DNA from 3 places in the Bacillus sp. Medicinal_06 genome. Region 1 is predicted to be linked to each of the others. Evidence: riboswitches for the same ligand, from Rfam matches in the RefSeq annotation. Region 1 holds a riboswitch; each other region holds the start of a gene.
What was found. A riboswitch is a leader RNA that binds a small molecule or an ion and turns the genes downstream of it on or off. The one in region 1 is predicted to bind S-adenosylmethionine.
Positions count from the first base shown of each region.

Region 2: linked by a shared signal. The riboswitch ahead of AC1M36_RS14610 (Na+/H+ antiporter NhaC family protein) and the one ahead of AC1M36_RS00060 (ECF-type riboflavin transporter substrate-binding protein) in region 1 are both predicted to bind S-adenosylmethionine.
Region 3: linked by a shared signal. The riboswitch ahead of AC1M36_RS21770 (methionine ABC transporter ATP-binding protein) and the one ahead of AC1M36_RS00060 (ECF-type riboflavin transporter substrate-binding protein) in region 1 are both predicted to bind S-adenosylmethionine.

Region 1 is NZ_JBWYHD010000001.1:7,554-12,986, reverse strand. It holds gene AC1M36_RS00070 (ATP-binding protein) at 219-2,000, shown strand; gene AC1M36_RS00065 (aspartate/glutamate racemase family protein) at 2,085-2,765, opposite strand; SAM riboswitch class I at 2,921-3,038, shown strand; gene AC1M36_RS00060 (ECF-type riboflavin transporter substrate-binding protein) at 3,177-3,725, shown strand; gene AC1M36_RS00055 (ABC transporter ATP-binding protein) at 3,736-5,433, shown strand, end outside; gene AC1M36_RS00050 (energy-coupling factor transporter transmembrane component T family protein) at 5,429-5,433, shown strand, end outside.
Region 2 is NZ_JBWYHD010000005.1:325,750-331,182, forward strand. It holds gene AC1M36_RS14600 (PspA/IM30 family protein) at 28-690, opposite strand; gene AC1M36_RS14605 (lmo0954 family membrane protein) at 735-1,091, opposite strand; gene AC1M36_RS14610 (Na+/H+ antiporter NhaC family protein) at 1,262-2,578, opposite strand; SAM riboswitch class I at 2,673-2,777, opposite strand; gene AC1M36_RS14615 (ribonuclease FAU-1 family protein) at 2,930-3,448, opposite strand; gene gltP (glutamate/aspartate:proton symporter GltP) at 3,515-4,786, opposite strand; gene AC1M36_RS14625 (murein hydrolase activator EnvC family protein) at 5,205-5,433, shown strand, end outside.
Region 3 is NZ_JBWYHD010000010.1:122,996-128,428, forward strand. It holds gene AC1M36_RS21760 (MetQ/NlpA family ABC transporter substrate-binding protein) at 1-642, opposite strand, end outside; gene AC1M36_RS21765 (methionine ABC transporter permease) at 663-1,328, opposite strand; gene AC1M36_RS21770 (methionine ABC transporter ATP-binding protein) at 1,318-2,337, opposite strand; SAM riboswitch class I at 2,459-2,563, opposite strand; gene AC1M36_RS21775 (cysteine hydrolase family protein) at 3,083-3,640, shown strand; gene AC1M36_RS21780 (hypothetical protein) at 3,861-4,304, shown strand; gene pruA (L-glutamate gamma-semialdehyde dehydrogenase) at 4,763-5,433, opposite strand, start outside.

The DNA.
Region 1 (5,433 bases):
ATATGTTTTTCAATATATTTATGAATATTTTGTGAATATTTAAATTTCAATACATTGATATAAAGAGAATTATAGAACGTTGGGAATGTTTTTTATTGAAAAATAAAATTTATTTGAATAATTATGCTCTTGCTATATACCTACGAGAACATTATTCGTATAATGAAGAAGCGTGAATAAAAAATGGTATTAATTTTACATATAGAGGTGGAAAGAGAATGAATGCTCGGCTATTGGAACTCATTGACGTGAACACAATAGAAACCATGGCAGAACAATTTTATAACTTAACAAACATTTCACATCAACTTCTTGATCAAAATATGGAATGTATTTTTTCATTTGGTATGAATCGAGAAGAACATATAGAACTTATAAAGATTGAAATTCCGTTTTTTTTACATGAGCAACATCTTGGGTCATTTGTTGCTTGTTCAATAAAAAAAGATATCCGTACTTGTCAAAAATACTTCGAAATGCTTTCAAATCTCATTGTAGATAATGCAATGAATAAACTTCAAAATCAAACAAAAAATATACATTTACTTTCTAAAAAAGAAGAACAGTTACATACAATCTTGCAAAATATGCCCATTATGGTTGATGCTCTTGATAAAGATGGGAATTTTATATTATGGAACCGAGAATGTGAGCTTGTAACAGGTTATGCTGCAGAAGAAATCATTGAAAATCCAAAAGCACTTGAATTGCTATATCCTGATGAAAGTTATCGCAGACACATTCAAAAGAAATTTTCGATGCGTGGAAAAAGTTTTCGAGATTGGGAAATGAATTTAACATGCAAAAATGGAGAAATAAAGACAATCATGTGGTCAAACATCTCAGAACATTTTCCAGTACCTGGTTATAGTTACTGGGCAGTTGGAGTTGATATTACGCATCGAAAAGGAATTGAAGAACAATTAAAGCAACAAACATCTGAGCTAGAGCTTATTTTTAAAGCATTACCTGATTTGTGTTTTTTAACCGAAGCTGATGGAACAATTATAGATTATAAAGCTGGTTCACCAGCTAAGTTTTACGTACCTGCAGAATCGTTTATGGGGAAAAAGTTTTATGAAGTCTTACCATCACCTGTAGCACAGCAATTTCGAGGAGCGATTCACCAAGTAAGGCAAAAAGAATCTACAGTTATTGTTGAATATCCGTTAACGCTTAAAGGAAGTATTAGTTTCTTTGAAGCTAGGTGTTTACCACTTTTACAAGATAAGATTATGATAATTGTTCGAGATATTACTGAGCGGAAAAAGACTGAAGAGTTATTGAATAAATCAGATACACTTGCAGCAATTGGACAGTTAGCTGCTGGGGTAGCTCATGAAGTTCGAAATCCACTGACAGTGATTAAAGGATTTATTCAACTATTTCAAATTAATCAAGAAGATCAGGATAAATACTTCGATCTTATGCTGTCAGAAATTGAGCGAATTGAATCTATCCTTCATGAGTTTTTATCAATCGCAAAGACTGATGTCATTCCAACTGAAAAGAAAAATATTTGTTTGATATTAAGAAATGTCGTTTCATTAATTAATACAAAGGCAATCATGACAAATATTCAAATTAATCTCCATATAGAATCAAAAGAATTAATAATTGATTGCTGTGAAAATCAATTAAAACAAGTTTTTATTAATATTTTACAAAACTCAATTGAAGCAATGCCAGATGGAGGGCAAATCTCTATTTCTGTGAAAAAATTAGAACGTGAAGAGGTTATTATTAATATAGTTGATGAGGGCGTAGGAATTCCTGAAGAAAGAATAAAAAGGCTTGGTGAACCTTTTTATAGTACAAAGGAAAAAGGAACTGGCATTGGACTCATGCTCAGTTATAAAATCATTGAAAGTCATCAAGGAAGAATTAGTATCATGAGTGAGGTAGGAGTAGGAACATCCGTTACTATTTATTTACCTATGTTTCAAAGTGAGCAGGGTACTTCTCATTCAGCTATGCCATCTATAACAGGGTCTTGGTAATAGAGATTAATTTCCATTTCATATAGAGTAGCAGCAAAGAAAAGAAGCTATCTTATTATCTTGTAAGATAGCTTCTTTTCTTGATTAGCCAGCGAATTGCACTGCAATTTTGGCATGTAAAAAAGCAGTATCAAATACAGGGATAGAAAGATCTTGTTGTGAAATGAGTAACGGTATTTCTGTGCATCCTAATAAAATTCCTTCTGCCCCGTTTTTAATGAGATTTTGAACAATTTGTAAGAAACGGTCTTTGGATTGCTTTAAAATAATACCTTTACTTAACTCTTGGAGAATGACATGATGAATGAAATTTCGTTCATCTTCTTTGGGAATAATTGTTTCAATACCATAATTAGCTAGTCTCGTTTTATAAAAATCTTGTTCCATTGTTTGTTTTGTTCCAAGCAAACCAATCCGCTTCACATCATGTTCAACAATTTCTTCAGCGCTTACATCGCCAATATGAAGAAGTGGGATAGAGATTGCTTTTTCTACTTCTTCCGCAAATTGGTGTACTGTATTTGAACACATAAGTATACAATCTGCACCGGAGTGTTCTACTTTTTTAGCTACTTGAACGAGTTGGTTTTGCACTTCTTCATATTGTTGATTTTGTAGTAAATTCGTCACTTCGCCAAAATCCATGCTATATAGAACAAGCTTTGCATTATGATTATACTGAGATAAAGTTAGTGTATTAATATGTTTATAATAAAGAGATGTTGATTCCCAGCTTAATCCACCAATTAACCCAATTACTTTCATGTCTCATTCCCCCTGTTAACCTGTTTTGTTATTAATTATTCCATAATTCCGATAAGAATACAATGATTTATTTGTCATTTTATATAAAAATAAAAATAGTGAGAATAATATTGAAATTAATTCACGTTAGTGCAATAATACAAATTACAAACGAATACTTATCCAGAGAGGTGGAGGGAACGGCCCTATGAAACCTCAGCAACCCCTATTTATTCATAGAAATAGGAAGGTGCTAATTCCACAAAAGACATATTGTCTTTTGAAAGATAAGAGGATCATATATCCATACGCAAATGACCTCTTCTATAAGAGGTCATTTTTTATTGGGGAGAAAGGAAGTGAAGATGAATAATTCCATTTTCTTTTACATATAGGACTAATATAAGCTAACTAGAATGAGGGGGAATTCATATGAACAAATTATCTACAAAATTAGTCGTAGCAATTGGAATTGGTTCTGCAATATATGGGGTATTAGGTCTATGGGGACTTTCAATTGCCCCAAATACATTTATAAAACCAGCTCTGGCCATATTAACAATTTTTGGTGCGATTTTCGGACCATTTGCAGGACTTTTGATTGGTCTTATCGGTCATACAGTGACAGATACTATCGCTGGATGGGGAATATGGTGGGGATGGGTACTTAGCTCAGGCATTATTGGATTTACGATGGGACTTGTACAAAAACGAGCAAGTTTCAGTGTGGAAAATGGAACATTCGGTAATCGAGATATTTCATATTTTGCTGTAACAGGTTTACTTGGGATTGTTATTGGAATTATATTTGCCGGCGCTTTCGATATTATCGTGATGGGAGAGCCTTTAGATAAAATTATTATTCAAGTACTTGGTGCAACGATTGCAGATGTCCTTGTTTTCTTAATCCTTGGTTTACCAATTACACTTGGATTAGCGAAAGCAAATAAAAAACATACACATTTAAAAATTGAAAAGTAGGGATAGCACAATGAAGCCGATTATTTCCTTTGAACAATTTACATTTCAATATCAACAAGTGACAGAACCTACTTTAAAGAATATCACACTTCATATTTATCCAGGTGAAAAAGTATTGATTGCTGGTCGAAGTGGATCAGGAAAATCTACATTGGCCCATTGTATAAATGGGCTGATCCCTTTTTCATATGAGGGATCAAGTACTGGGAACATTTCAATATGTGGTAAGGATCCACGAAAAAGTAGTATTTTTGAGCAAAGTAAGCTTGTAGGAACTATTTTGCAAGATCAAGATTCCCAGTTTATTGGGTTAACTGTAGGGGAAGATGTTGCATTTTCGTTAGAAAATGATTGCGTAGAACAGGAGGAAATGAAGGCGGTTGTTATGGACTCTTTACAGAAAGTACAGATGCATAGATTTCACTCACGAAGCCCACATGAATTATCTGGTGGTCAAAAACAAACTGTCTCTCTTGCTGGGCTACTAACGACGGATGCTGACATATTACTATTTGATGAGCCATTAGCAAATCTAGACCCAATAAGTAGTTTAAAAGCAGTAGAACTTATTCAAAAGGTACATCAACAATTAAATAAAACAATCGTTATTATTGAGCATAGAATAGAAGAGATATTAAAATTAGACTTAGATAAAATTATATTAATAGATGAAGGGAATATTGTAGCAATCGATTCACCAAAAAAGATTTTACAAGCAAACATTTTACAAAGTATAGGGTTAAGAGAACCTATATATATTGAAGTGTTAAAAAATCTAAAAATGAATATTTTAGATGAAGAAATTTATCCAATTGAAACTTTAAATAATGAGGAGTTAAATAAAACGATAAAGCAATGGATGATGAGTTCTACTGCTTCTAAAAAACAATGTAAAAAAGAAGTCTTATGTCAAATAGAAAATCTCTCATTTTCATATTCCCACAAAAATTTCACATTAAAGGACATAACACTCTCTATACGAAGAGGAGAAATATTAGCATTATTAGGTCATAATGGTGCAGGCAAATCTACATTTGCACATTTATTAACTGGAATGAACACAGCACAGGAAGGGAAAATTGTACTTGATAATGATAATATAACTTCATGGTCTATTCGGAAACGTGGAGAAGTGATATCTTACGTCATGCAAAATCCTAATCATATGATTACACAATCTACTGTTTGGGATGAAGTTGCTTTTTCATTAAAATTACAGAAGGTTTCTAAGGCAGAAATACATAAACGAGTGGAAGATGCGTTGCAAATTTGTGGGTTATATCCATTTCGAAATTGGCCGATTCAAGCGTTAAGCTACGGGCAAAAAAAGAGGCTTACCATTGCATCAGTTTTAACAACGAATCCGAAGCTCATCATCTTAGACGAGCCAACAGCAGGACAAGATTATTTTCATTATGAACAATTTATGTCTTGTATAAGTGTATTAGCGGCAAAAGGAATATCATTTATCTTTATTACACATGATATGAACCTAGCTTTAGAATATGCAGACCGTGCAGTTGTTCTTCATCAAGGAAAAATACTTGCCGATGATACAGTTCCAATCGTATTAGCAAATAGCCAAGTATTACAACAAGCTAACTTACAGGAAAGTTCGTTAACAACATTAGCAAAATTGAGCAAAATCCCCTTTCCAGAAGTTTTTGTACAAATGTATATGGAGGCAAAAAGGAGGGGAGATTATGAG
Region 2 (5,433 bases), on a different contig from region 1:
ATAAGCTCGTTTTATAATATACTACAATTATTTTATTACTTCTTTGTCTAAAGATACTTCATTTTTTTCTTTCATTTCACGCTCAAGTTTTGCAATTTTCATATCAAATGTATCACGCTCATGATCTTCATTCATGCGAAGCTCTAAATCACGAATGTGATCTTCAATTTCTTCAAAACGCAAGAACGGATTATTCTCATCCATTTTATGAAGAGCTGTATTCATACGACGGTTTGCATGTGCCATATTTTCGCGAGCCATTAATTCCATGCGCTTTGCATTCATTTCTTTTAGTTTATTCTTCATTTCAGAAAGACGACGTTCTAACTCATCAATTTGCTCCACTACACCTGCATACATTTCTTCTAGACGAGCGACTTGCCCTTCATAATATGCTACTTCTTCTAATGCACGTTCATGCAATTGCATTTCTCCTGCTTCTTGTGCAATTATCGCCTGCTTTGAGCGCTTATTTACGAAATAACGAGCCTGCTCAAGTTCACGGGAAAAGTTAGATTTTAATGTTTTATGACGCTGAATTAATTTTTCAATTTTTGTTACTTCACGCTCACTATCACGTAAATATTGATTTAACATAGCAATTGGATTTTTTCTTTCTTTCTCATCTAATACATTATGAAAATCTGCTAAAATTGCATCGCGTACACGTCCGAATAAAGATTGTTTCATTCTAATCTTCCTCTCTTCTACTTTATGATTTAAATTATTTTATATTAGTTTTTCATTAACTTGTTCCACTCATCTTCAAAGTTGCTATATGGCTTAGAAGCTTCTGAAGCAGCATCCACTACTACATCTTTTTCTTTTTTCCACTCACGGTATCCGTAGTATAGAACGACTAACGCTGCAACACCGATTAGTGCTGGGGAATGAGAAAGGGCAATTGACAAGCCGATTAAACCGGCAATACCCCAAGCTAACTTTCCAAAAAATGATTGTGCTCGCACAAATGATTTATAGCTCCAGTACGCAATTCCTGCTCCAATTGCGAATCCTACAATACCAGCAAGACTACCAAGAGCAATTAAAGCCAAAATACCGGCTGCGATAAACGCTAGAAATTGTTTCATCTTGTGCTTGCCTCCCTTCGATTTGATACTCTTATCTTAACTATTTTTTCGTTTTTCCATAACGAGCTTAAGAACCGTTTTCTAATCAGACTTAAGACCTATTCCAAGTCAGCCTTATATGAAGGTGAATGTAAAGAAAAAGGATGTCTTATATAAGACATCCTTTTTCTTTATGCTGTTTTATGATATTGCTTTTTTTTTGCTACTTTTGAAAATCGTGGAAATCCTATTAAGATAGAAACTACACCACAAATTCCAACTAAAATTGGATAGAACGCATATGGTAATAATTCAACCGGTGACAATGCTGCAAATCCTGCTGCCGTTAACATTTGAGCACCGTATGGAACTAATCCTTGTACAGAGCATGAGAAAAGATCTAACACACTCGCTGATTTTCGTGGATCAATTTCATATTGATCAGCAATATTTTTTGCAAGCGGACCAGTAAAAATAATAGAAATCGTATTATTCGCAGTACACACATTCGTCAAACTTACTAAACCAGCAATTCCAAATTCAGCACCTTTTTTCGAACGAATACTACGTGTTAATGTATTCATTAAATATTGAATACCGCCATTATATTGAATAATTTCAACCATTCCACCGATTAAAATTGCCAGTAATACAAGCTCCATCATTCCACTTATTCCTGTTGTAACACTTTTAAAGAAGCTAGCTAATGTGTAGCTCCCATCAATAAGACCAATAAGTCCTGATAGAACTGTTCCACCTGCTAACACAACGAGCACATTCCACCCAAGTAAAGCTGTAACAAGCACACCCGCATACGGCAATATTTTCACCCAGTCAAATGTATGAGCTTTGATTTCTGTATGGTTTCCTACTGTAAGGAAAACCAATAATACAATTGTAATAATTGCGGCTGGTAAAACGATTAAAAAATTTGTTTTAAATTTATCTTTCATTTCCGTTCCTTGCGAACGAACAGCTGCAATTGTCGTATCAGAAATAAATGATAGATTGTCACCAAACATCGCTCCACCAACAACTGTTGCCATCGTTAACGCAATAGAAATATCTGTTTGCTGGCTAATCCCTACTGCAATTGGAGCTAGCGCTGCAATTGTCCCCATGGAAGTTCCCATCGCTAATGAAATAAAGGCCCCTATAACAAAAATGCCTGCAACAATAAATCCTTGCGGTAAAATAGATAGCGCTAAATTAACTGTAGAGTCAACCCCGCCCATTCCTTTTGCTGTTTCAGAAAACGCACCCGCAAGTACAAAAATCAACACCATAATCATAATATCCGGATTACCAGCCCCTTTGGCAAACCGTTCTACTTTTGATGTAAAGCTTTCTTTTCTATTCATCACTAATGCAGTCCCTACAGCAATTAAAATAGCTACAAGTATCGGCAATTTATAAAAATCCCCTGTAATAATTCCAGAGCCAATAAATAGCGCTAAGAATATTCCAAGCGGTAATAATGCTAAGCCATTTCCCTTCGTTTGTTTCAAAATAACATCTCTCCCTAGTTCTAAACCTTTTCTATCTTATAACAAAAGACCTCTTCCCAAAAGAAGAGGTCTTATACATCTATAAGAAACACTCTCCTCATCTATCAAGCACATGCTTGCTGGATTTGGCACAGCACTCTGTTGTGAGTCCGCTGCCGAGGCATCGTAGGGCCAGTCCCTCCGCCTCTCTTTATAAGAAGGTTTCATATTTTATTTTTAATAATAATTTCTTCCCTAACTTTACTCGCTTACTAATAAAAAGTCAATTATTATTTGCATGAAAATATTTTACATTTTTTGATATTTATACAAAACCATGAAATAAAATAAGCAATCTATAAGAAAAAATACTCATTTTAATTTTTGAATTTCCCTTTCTAAAATTTCGATCCAAAAAAACTTTTTCTTTTCAATTGTTGTAATAATCCACTTAGCTGTATCCCAAGCTACATGATATTCTTCTTTAGAAATATCTCCAGCTACATATGCTTCCTCTAACTCATCTGCATCCAATACATATACATCACCATTAGGTAATAACACCACATCTAAATAGAGATCATCGAAATATGGCATGCCTCTCTCATCTACTTTATAATCTTTGGCCACATCAATATAAAACTGCACTAACTTCTTCTTTTCATTTAACATAGCTGTAATCGCAAAGTTCTTATCATTTATAAAATACTGCATCCATGTGTACCCATCATTTACAATACAAAGTTTTTGATTATTATATTGCTTATAGCTAGGCTCTTTCACTTTTTGCATATGCAGCACACCTAACATTCCTTGCTCAATTGTCTTCACTTCATATGTTTTCTCTATTAACCGTTCCCAAGTAGAGCCATCGCCATATTTTCGTTTCATGATTCCCAACTCCTTTTCTATGCAAAAAAGCCCCCACATCTTATGCGGGGGCTCTGCCAATAGCTATTAAGCTGCCTGTTTTTCAGAAAGCTCTTTTAAATAAGCTTGTCCTTTTTCAGCGTCATATTGACCTTCCCACTTAGACATAACTACAGCTGCTAAAGAGTTACCTACTACGTTAACTGCCGTACGAGCCATATCTAAAATACGGTCAATACCTGCGATAAATGCTAATCCTTCTGCCGGAATACCTACTGTACCAAGTGTTGCTAATAATACAACAAATGATACACCCGGTACACCTGCAATCCCTTTAGATGTAACCATTAATACAAGCAATAATGTAATTTGCTGCGCGAGAGATAAATCAATGCCATACATTTGCGCTAAGAAAATCGCTGCAATAGCTTGATATAAAGTTGATCCATCTAAGTTAAATGAATAACCTGTCGGAATAACGAAAGATGTAATCGCTTTCGGACAACCGAACTTCTCCATTTTCTCCATGATTTTCGGTAAAACCGTTTCTGAGCTTGCAGTAGAATACGCTAAAATAAGCTCATCTTTTAAGATCTTAAAGAATTGGAAAATGTTAATACCAAATATTTTCGCTGTAAGTCCTAATACTACTACAACGAAGAAGATCATTGATCCATATACGACAATTACTAATTTCCCTAACGGAATTAATGAAGCTAAACCAAATTTAGAAACTGTAACACCAATTAATGCGAATACACCAAACGGTGCGAATTTCATAACTTGGTTTGTTACATAAAACATTGAATCCGCTACACCTTGGAAAAATTGAAGAACCGGTCTTCCTCTTTCACCGATCGCTGCAACTCCTAAACCAAATAGTACAGAGAAGAAAATAATAGCAAGCATATCACCTTTTGCTAATGATTCTACAATATTTGTCGGAACAATGTTTACAAATGTATCAGCAAAAGAGTGACTTTGCACTTGCTCTGTCGTTTGCGTATATTTAGAAATATCTGTCTTTGTTAACTTATCCATATCGACGCCGTTTCCTGGTTGGAAAATATTCGCTACCAGTAGGCCAACAACAATCGCAACTGTTGTAATGATTTCAAAATAAAGAATTGTTTTTCCGCCTAATCGACCTAGCTTTTTCACATCACCAACACCAGCAACACCAACAACGATGCTTGCTACGACAATCGGTACAACGATCATTTTAATTAATCGGATGAAAATATCACCAATCGGTTGTAAGTACTTCGCTACTGCCGGATTGTCATAAAAAATCGCCCCAACTGCAATACCAAGCGCAAGCCCTATTAAAATTTGCCATGCAAGTCCTATCCTTTTCATACTTGCTACAACCCCCTTCTTAGATGCATTAACTCTACCATTCTCTCGTTCTATGAAACTAAGAAATTAAGAGTATTACATATTATTCGACAATTCACTACATTTTTGTCCCTGTTAAAAATGATAAATCAAAAAATGAAATCTGACAACAAAATAAGTTTGCGTGAACACAAATAATTTTCTTGACAAAAACAAAACTCATGTCAGAAAACCTAACATGAGAACGATTCCTTAAAGTGTTTATTAATATTTTCTCTACTTTATTTCTATCACATCAAACGACATAATATACAAAAATTACCTCATTTCCGACAATTCATAGTACATTTATAAAACTTTCGTTACATTATGGTTACAACAATAGACAGTATTCTTCCAATTATGATATATACATCATAGGGAAAGGAGCTAGACCATTATGAAAAAGAAATTTGTCGCTTTCAGCGTCTTAGCAGCGAGCACTATTTTTGTTTCCCCATTGCTATCACCAGTATATGCGGAAACAAGTCAAGATAAATTATCTAATATTCAATCCGAATTAGAGGGTAACCAACAAGAATTACAGAACAAATCAGCAGAGAAAGAACAGATGGAAAAAGAGATACAAGACTTACAGAAAAAAATCGATGAATTAACAGCTTCTATAA
Region 3 (5,433 bases), on a different contig from region 1:
TTCTAAGAAAATAGGATCTTTCGTTGGGTTTAAACCAGCTTGACCCGCAACACCGTTATTAATAACGGAAGCTGCTACATCTTTTAATACACGTGGCGTTTGCTGCGCAACAACTGGTGTAATTTTTAATTTCTTTGGATTTTCTGCGATACCACTTGGGTCACCAAATAATCCAAAGTCTTTTTTCAACTTTAACAATCCGGCTGCATCAAGAAGTTTTAATGCACGAGCTTGGTTCGTTGGATCATTAGGAATTGCAATTTCTGAGCCAGATGGAATTTCACTTGGTTTTTTATATTTCTCAGAGAATAATCCCATTGGTGCAATTTGAGTTGTTCCAACAGCTGTAATATCTAATTTATGTTCCTTTTTAAACTGCTCTAAAAAGGCAATATGTTGGAATGAATTCAATTCGATATCGCCATCGGCCAACGCCTTGTTTGGTGTTGTATAATCCGAAAACTCTACAAGTTTAACTTTAATTCCTTCTTTTTCAGCTTTCTTCTGAAGAATAGGCCAAGCGTCTCCATCCGTTCCTGTTATACCGACGCGAACTACTTTTTCTTTTGCATCAGCTCCGCAGCCACTTAATACTGATGCACTAACCAGTGCCGATAATACAAATGCTAAAATCTTTTTCATTTCCTTTCCCTCTCTTCCCTTTATGATCTACGTAAGAATACTTTTGCAAAATAGTTTCCTAAGTTTTGTGCAATTTGTACAAGAATAATAAGCAATACAACCGTCACGAACATAACCGACGTATCAAAGCGTTGATAACCATATGTCATTGCTAAGTCACCTAGACCACCGCCACCAACAAGACCGGCAACTGCCGAAAATTCAATTAAACCTACTGTCATAAATGTAACTCCTAAAATTAATGGTGCTAACGCCTCTGGAACAAGAATTTCAAAAACAATTCTTAATGGTGATGCACCCATTGCTTGTGCTGCTTCAATAACTCCCTTTGGTACCGAAACAAGGTTTGTTTCAACCATTCTTGCAATCCCAATTGAAGCAACCAGCGTCATTGGAAAGATTGCTGCTGCCGTTCCGATTGTTGTTCCGATAACAGTGCGCGTTAAAGGACTTAATGCTACTAAAAAGATAATAAATGGAATGGGACGAATCGTATTAATAACAATATTAAGAATAGAAAAGACCAGTTTGTTTTCTAAAAAATTCCCTTTTCTTGTAACATACAAAAGTAAACCTAGAGGTATACCAAGTATTGTGGCAAATATAAGGGTTACAATTACCATCAAGAGGGTATCCCCTGTCGCATCTAATATACGAGGCCAAAATATACTCCAATCAACTCGCATGAGCTTCTACCTCCTTCAACTGCACTTGCAGTCTTAGATGTTGTAATGCTTTTTGAATTTCTTTCTGTTCACCTTGTAGTTCTACAAGAAGATTTCCAAATAAAATATTTTGGAGTTCAATAATATTTCCATAAAGAACATTTACATCAACGTTATAATTTTTCGCAATATACGATAATATCGGTTGTCCTGTCTCTTCTCCAGTAAATGTTAAGCGATAAATCTGTCCACCATTTTGGATTTTAGCAAGAACACTTTCCGGTAAATGATCGTTAATAACAGATCGAACGAAATTTTGTGTCGTCTTTGTTTTTGGCTTTGTAAAAACATCAAATAATGTGCCTTCCTCAATCACTTTTCCTTTTTCCATCACGGCTACATGGTGACAAATTTCTTTCACAACCTGCATTTCATGTGTAATAAGAAGAATTGTTAAATTGTATTCCTTGTTTACTTTCTTTAGTAGATTCAAAATTTCTGTTGTTGTTTCAGGATCTAGTGCCGATGTTGCTTCATCACAAATGAGAATATCTGGTGACGTTGCAAGTGCTCTTGCAATCCCTACGCGTTGCTTCTGACCACCTGATAGTTGTTCTGGATAATAGTTTGCTTTATCTTCTAGTCCGACAAACTTTAGCAGCTCATTTACTCTTTCTTTTATCTCATTCTTTGGCAATTTCGCTAATTTCAATGGATAAGCAATATTCCCAAACACGGTTCTCGAATTAAATAGATTAAAACTCTGAAAAATCATTCCGATTCTTTGTCTTAGCTTTCGTAACTCCTTCGTTGATAAGGAAGTAATATCTTTATCATCTATCGAAATCGTTCCCGCTGTTGGTCGTTCTAACATATTCACTAAACGTAACAGTGTACTTTTTCCAGCTCCACTGAAACCGATAATACCAAATATCTCACCCTTATCAACCGATAATGTTACATCTTCGACGGCATGAACGGATTGCCCGGCTGATTCATATACTTTACTTACATTTTCAAAAGAAATCATTACTTTCCCCTCCTATATGCTGTAATAACTTGAAGCAGAGCTTTGAGGTAAAATAAAAAATGCCCTCCTTCTTATCCGTAATAAAAATAAGAAGAAGAGCACTTATATACTCATTCACATCTTCTCATCTTCCAAGCCTCTCAGAGCTTGCTGGAATTAGCACGGTATTCAAAAACCCGTTGCTGAGGTATCATAGGGCCAGTCCCTCCACCTCTCTGGATAAGAGTGTATCAATTTAGTTGTCATTTAATTAAGTTTTATTATAAAACTCGGAAAAGTTAGAGTCAATAAAAATATTAGAAAATAATATTTTTATTTTCTACAAGATTATAAAACAGAAAGATATTATATCCATTACACTTCTTTCTATTTGATTTTCCCCACTGATTATTAGCCCTCACCAATCGGACTTTTACGGATAGTTTATCTCCCATCTAATTTCTTTAGAAAAGCGGAAGCAGCTCGCTCAGAATCACAGGACGCCCGCGCCTTAGGCAGAGAGGCGTTTTTCGCCTCGTCCGAGGGGGTGAAACGACCGGAGATTCTAGCCGCTAGAGTTGGACATTGCTCCCGCCGAATTTTGAGGTGGGAGTATTACCGCCCTAAAATAGCGGGATAAATCCTAAAGCAAATTTTACATGAATGTAAAATTCTTCTTCACATCTTCTTTCTCAAAGGAAAATATCCTCTGTTAATGGAATAACATTATATGAATAAGAAATAAAGACGGAGGACGATCGTTCATATGAAAACAGCCCTTTTACTCGTTGATATTCAAAATGATTATTTTCCAAATGGTAAAATGGAACTGCGCGGTGCCGTTGAAGCTAGCGAATATGCAAGTCAACTGCTCCAGCATTTTCGAGAAGTGAATCAACCTATATTTCATATCCAACATGTATCTATGAAAGAAAATGCTACTTTTTTTCTCCCGAACACGGAAGGTGTCCACATCCATAAAAATGTTCGCCCCTTAAAAAATGAAACAGTTATTCTCAAAAACTATCCAAACAGCTTTCGGGAAACAGACCTACTAGAGCAATTACAAAACTTAGAAATTGAACATGTGATTATATGCGGGATGATGACTCATATGTGTATTGATGCTACAGTAAGAGCTGCTTTTGATTTCGGTTTTCATTGCACTGTTGTACATGATGCATGCGCAACAAAAGATCTCCTCTTTAAAAATGCTACAATTCCTGCTGTCTATATCCATAATACAATTTTAGCAAGTTTGAATGACGTATATGCAGATGTTATGAGTACAGAAGAATTCTTAAGTTTTAGAAACTCCATCTGAAATAAAAAATCATGTCCCTCACTGACAGAGACATGATTTTTTATACTGCTATTCATAGGCTAATGTAGCTTAAAATCTCCCGAACTTGTTTTCACTTTTTTTCCTCAGCACCTTTACTCCCATTAACTTATTCTTTGACTTCTCTTCATCTTGTATTATTCTTTGTATAATAAATATGATTTAGAGATTCTTATTGTTAAGAATAGAGGGGTGAAAAATCATGCAGCCAATTAAGATTGGGAAATGGATATTGGATGTTGATATTGAGAAGACAAGAGAATTTTATCAAAAAGAGTTCGATACTTGTAAATGCCAGGATTGCAGAAATTATTATATATTAGCTTCTAATGAATTAAAGCCTGCAATTTCTGATATATTTTCTCTATTGGGAATTACCCCCTCAAAACCAGCAGGACTCTCTGCATATCCAACAGAAAACAGCGAGATTCTTCTATACATGGGTCACTATCATTTTGTAGGTAAAATGCTTAAAGGTCCACTGTGTACAACCAGCCATTTTACAGAGGAGAATACAATTGAGTTAGACGGTTTCTGCTTAGGGATTTCAGAAGAGTTACTATTTGTTCCAGAAGAATTTCCAGAACCTATACTACAATTAGAATTTGAAACAAAACTTTCGTATGTTCTTCATGAAAAAGAGTAATGATTTAACAGGTACTTTATTTAACAATTCCCATTTTAAAATGAAACAACTTTATTAACCTTGTGCCATCAATTGAATAGATGGTTATTCTATTTCAAGAATCAAAATTAAACATTATTATTATTTCTGTACCACATTTTCTGAAAAAATACAAAAACACCACTTCCAGTGAGCAAAACTGAAAGCAGTGTCCTTTTGTCTAACCATAGATTTTCTTTCAAATTGTATTATACAGGAAATCTTTAAAAATAATACAGAAAAATATGACGAATGGATTAAATTTTCTGGCGTTTTTGTTTCTGTTCACTTTTTACATTTCAGCCTACTATTTGTAGGCAGTAAGACTAACACCGATTAAAGTCCTACTTTATTGAAGTAAGATAACTGTTTTCCAATCAAAAACTTTCTTATTATGAAAAAGGCCTTCCCTATTACAGGAAGGCCCTTTCACCTATTTCTTATAAAGTTTCAGAAGTAGTTTTTGCTTGCATGTGAAGTGCTAGGTAGTCAGGTCCACCAGCTTTAGAGTCTGTACCAGACATGTTAAAGCCACCGAATGGTTGGTAACCTACGATTGCACCAGTACATCCACGGTTGAAGTATAAGTTACCAACGTGGAAGTCTTCACGTGCTTTTTCGATATGTTCACGGTTGTTAGAGATAACTGCTCCTGTTAAACCGTATTCTGTATTGTTTGCAATTGCAAGCGCATGATCGAAGTCTTTTGCTTTACAGAATGCTACTACTGGTCCGAAGATTTCTTCTTTCATTAAGCGAGCATCTTCTGCAACGTCAGCAACGATTGTTGGTTGGATGAACCAGCCTTTAGAGTCATCTCCTTCGCCACCTGCTACTACTTTACCTTCTTCTTTACCAATTGCAACATAGCTCATTACTTTATCAAATGCAGCTTGGTCATTAACTGGTCCCATGTTCATGCCTTTTTCAGCTGGGTTACCTACAGTTAATTCTTTTGTTAATTCAACAGCACGATTTAATACGTAATCGTATACATCTTCGTGGATTACTGCACGAGAACAAGCAGAACATTTTTGTCCTGAGAATCCAAATGCAGATGCAACGATAGATTTAGCAGCTAATTCAAGATCTGCTTCTTTATCAACAACAA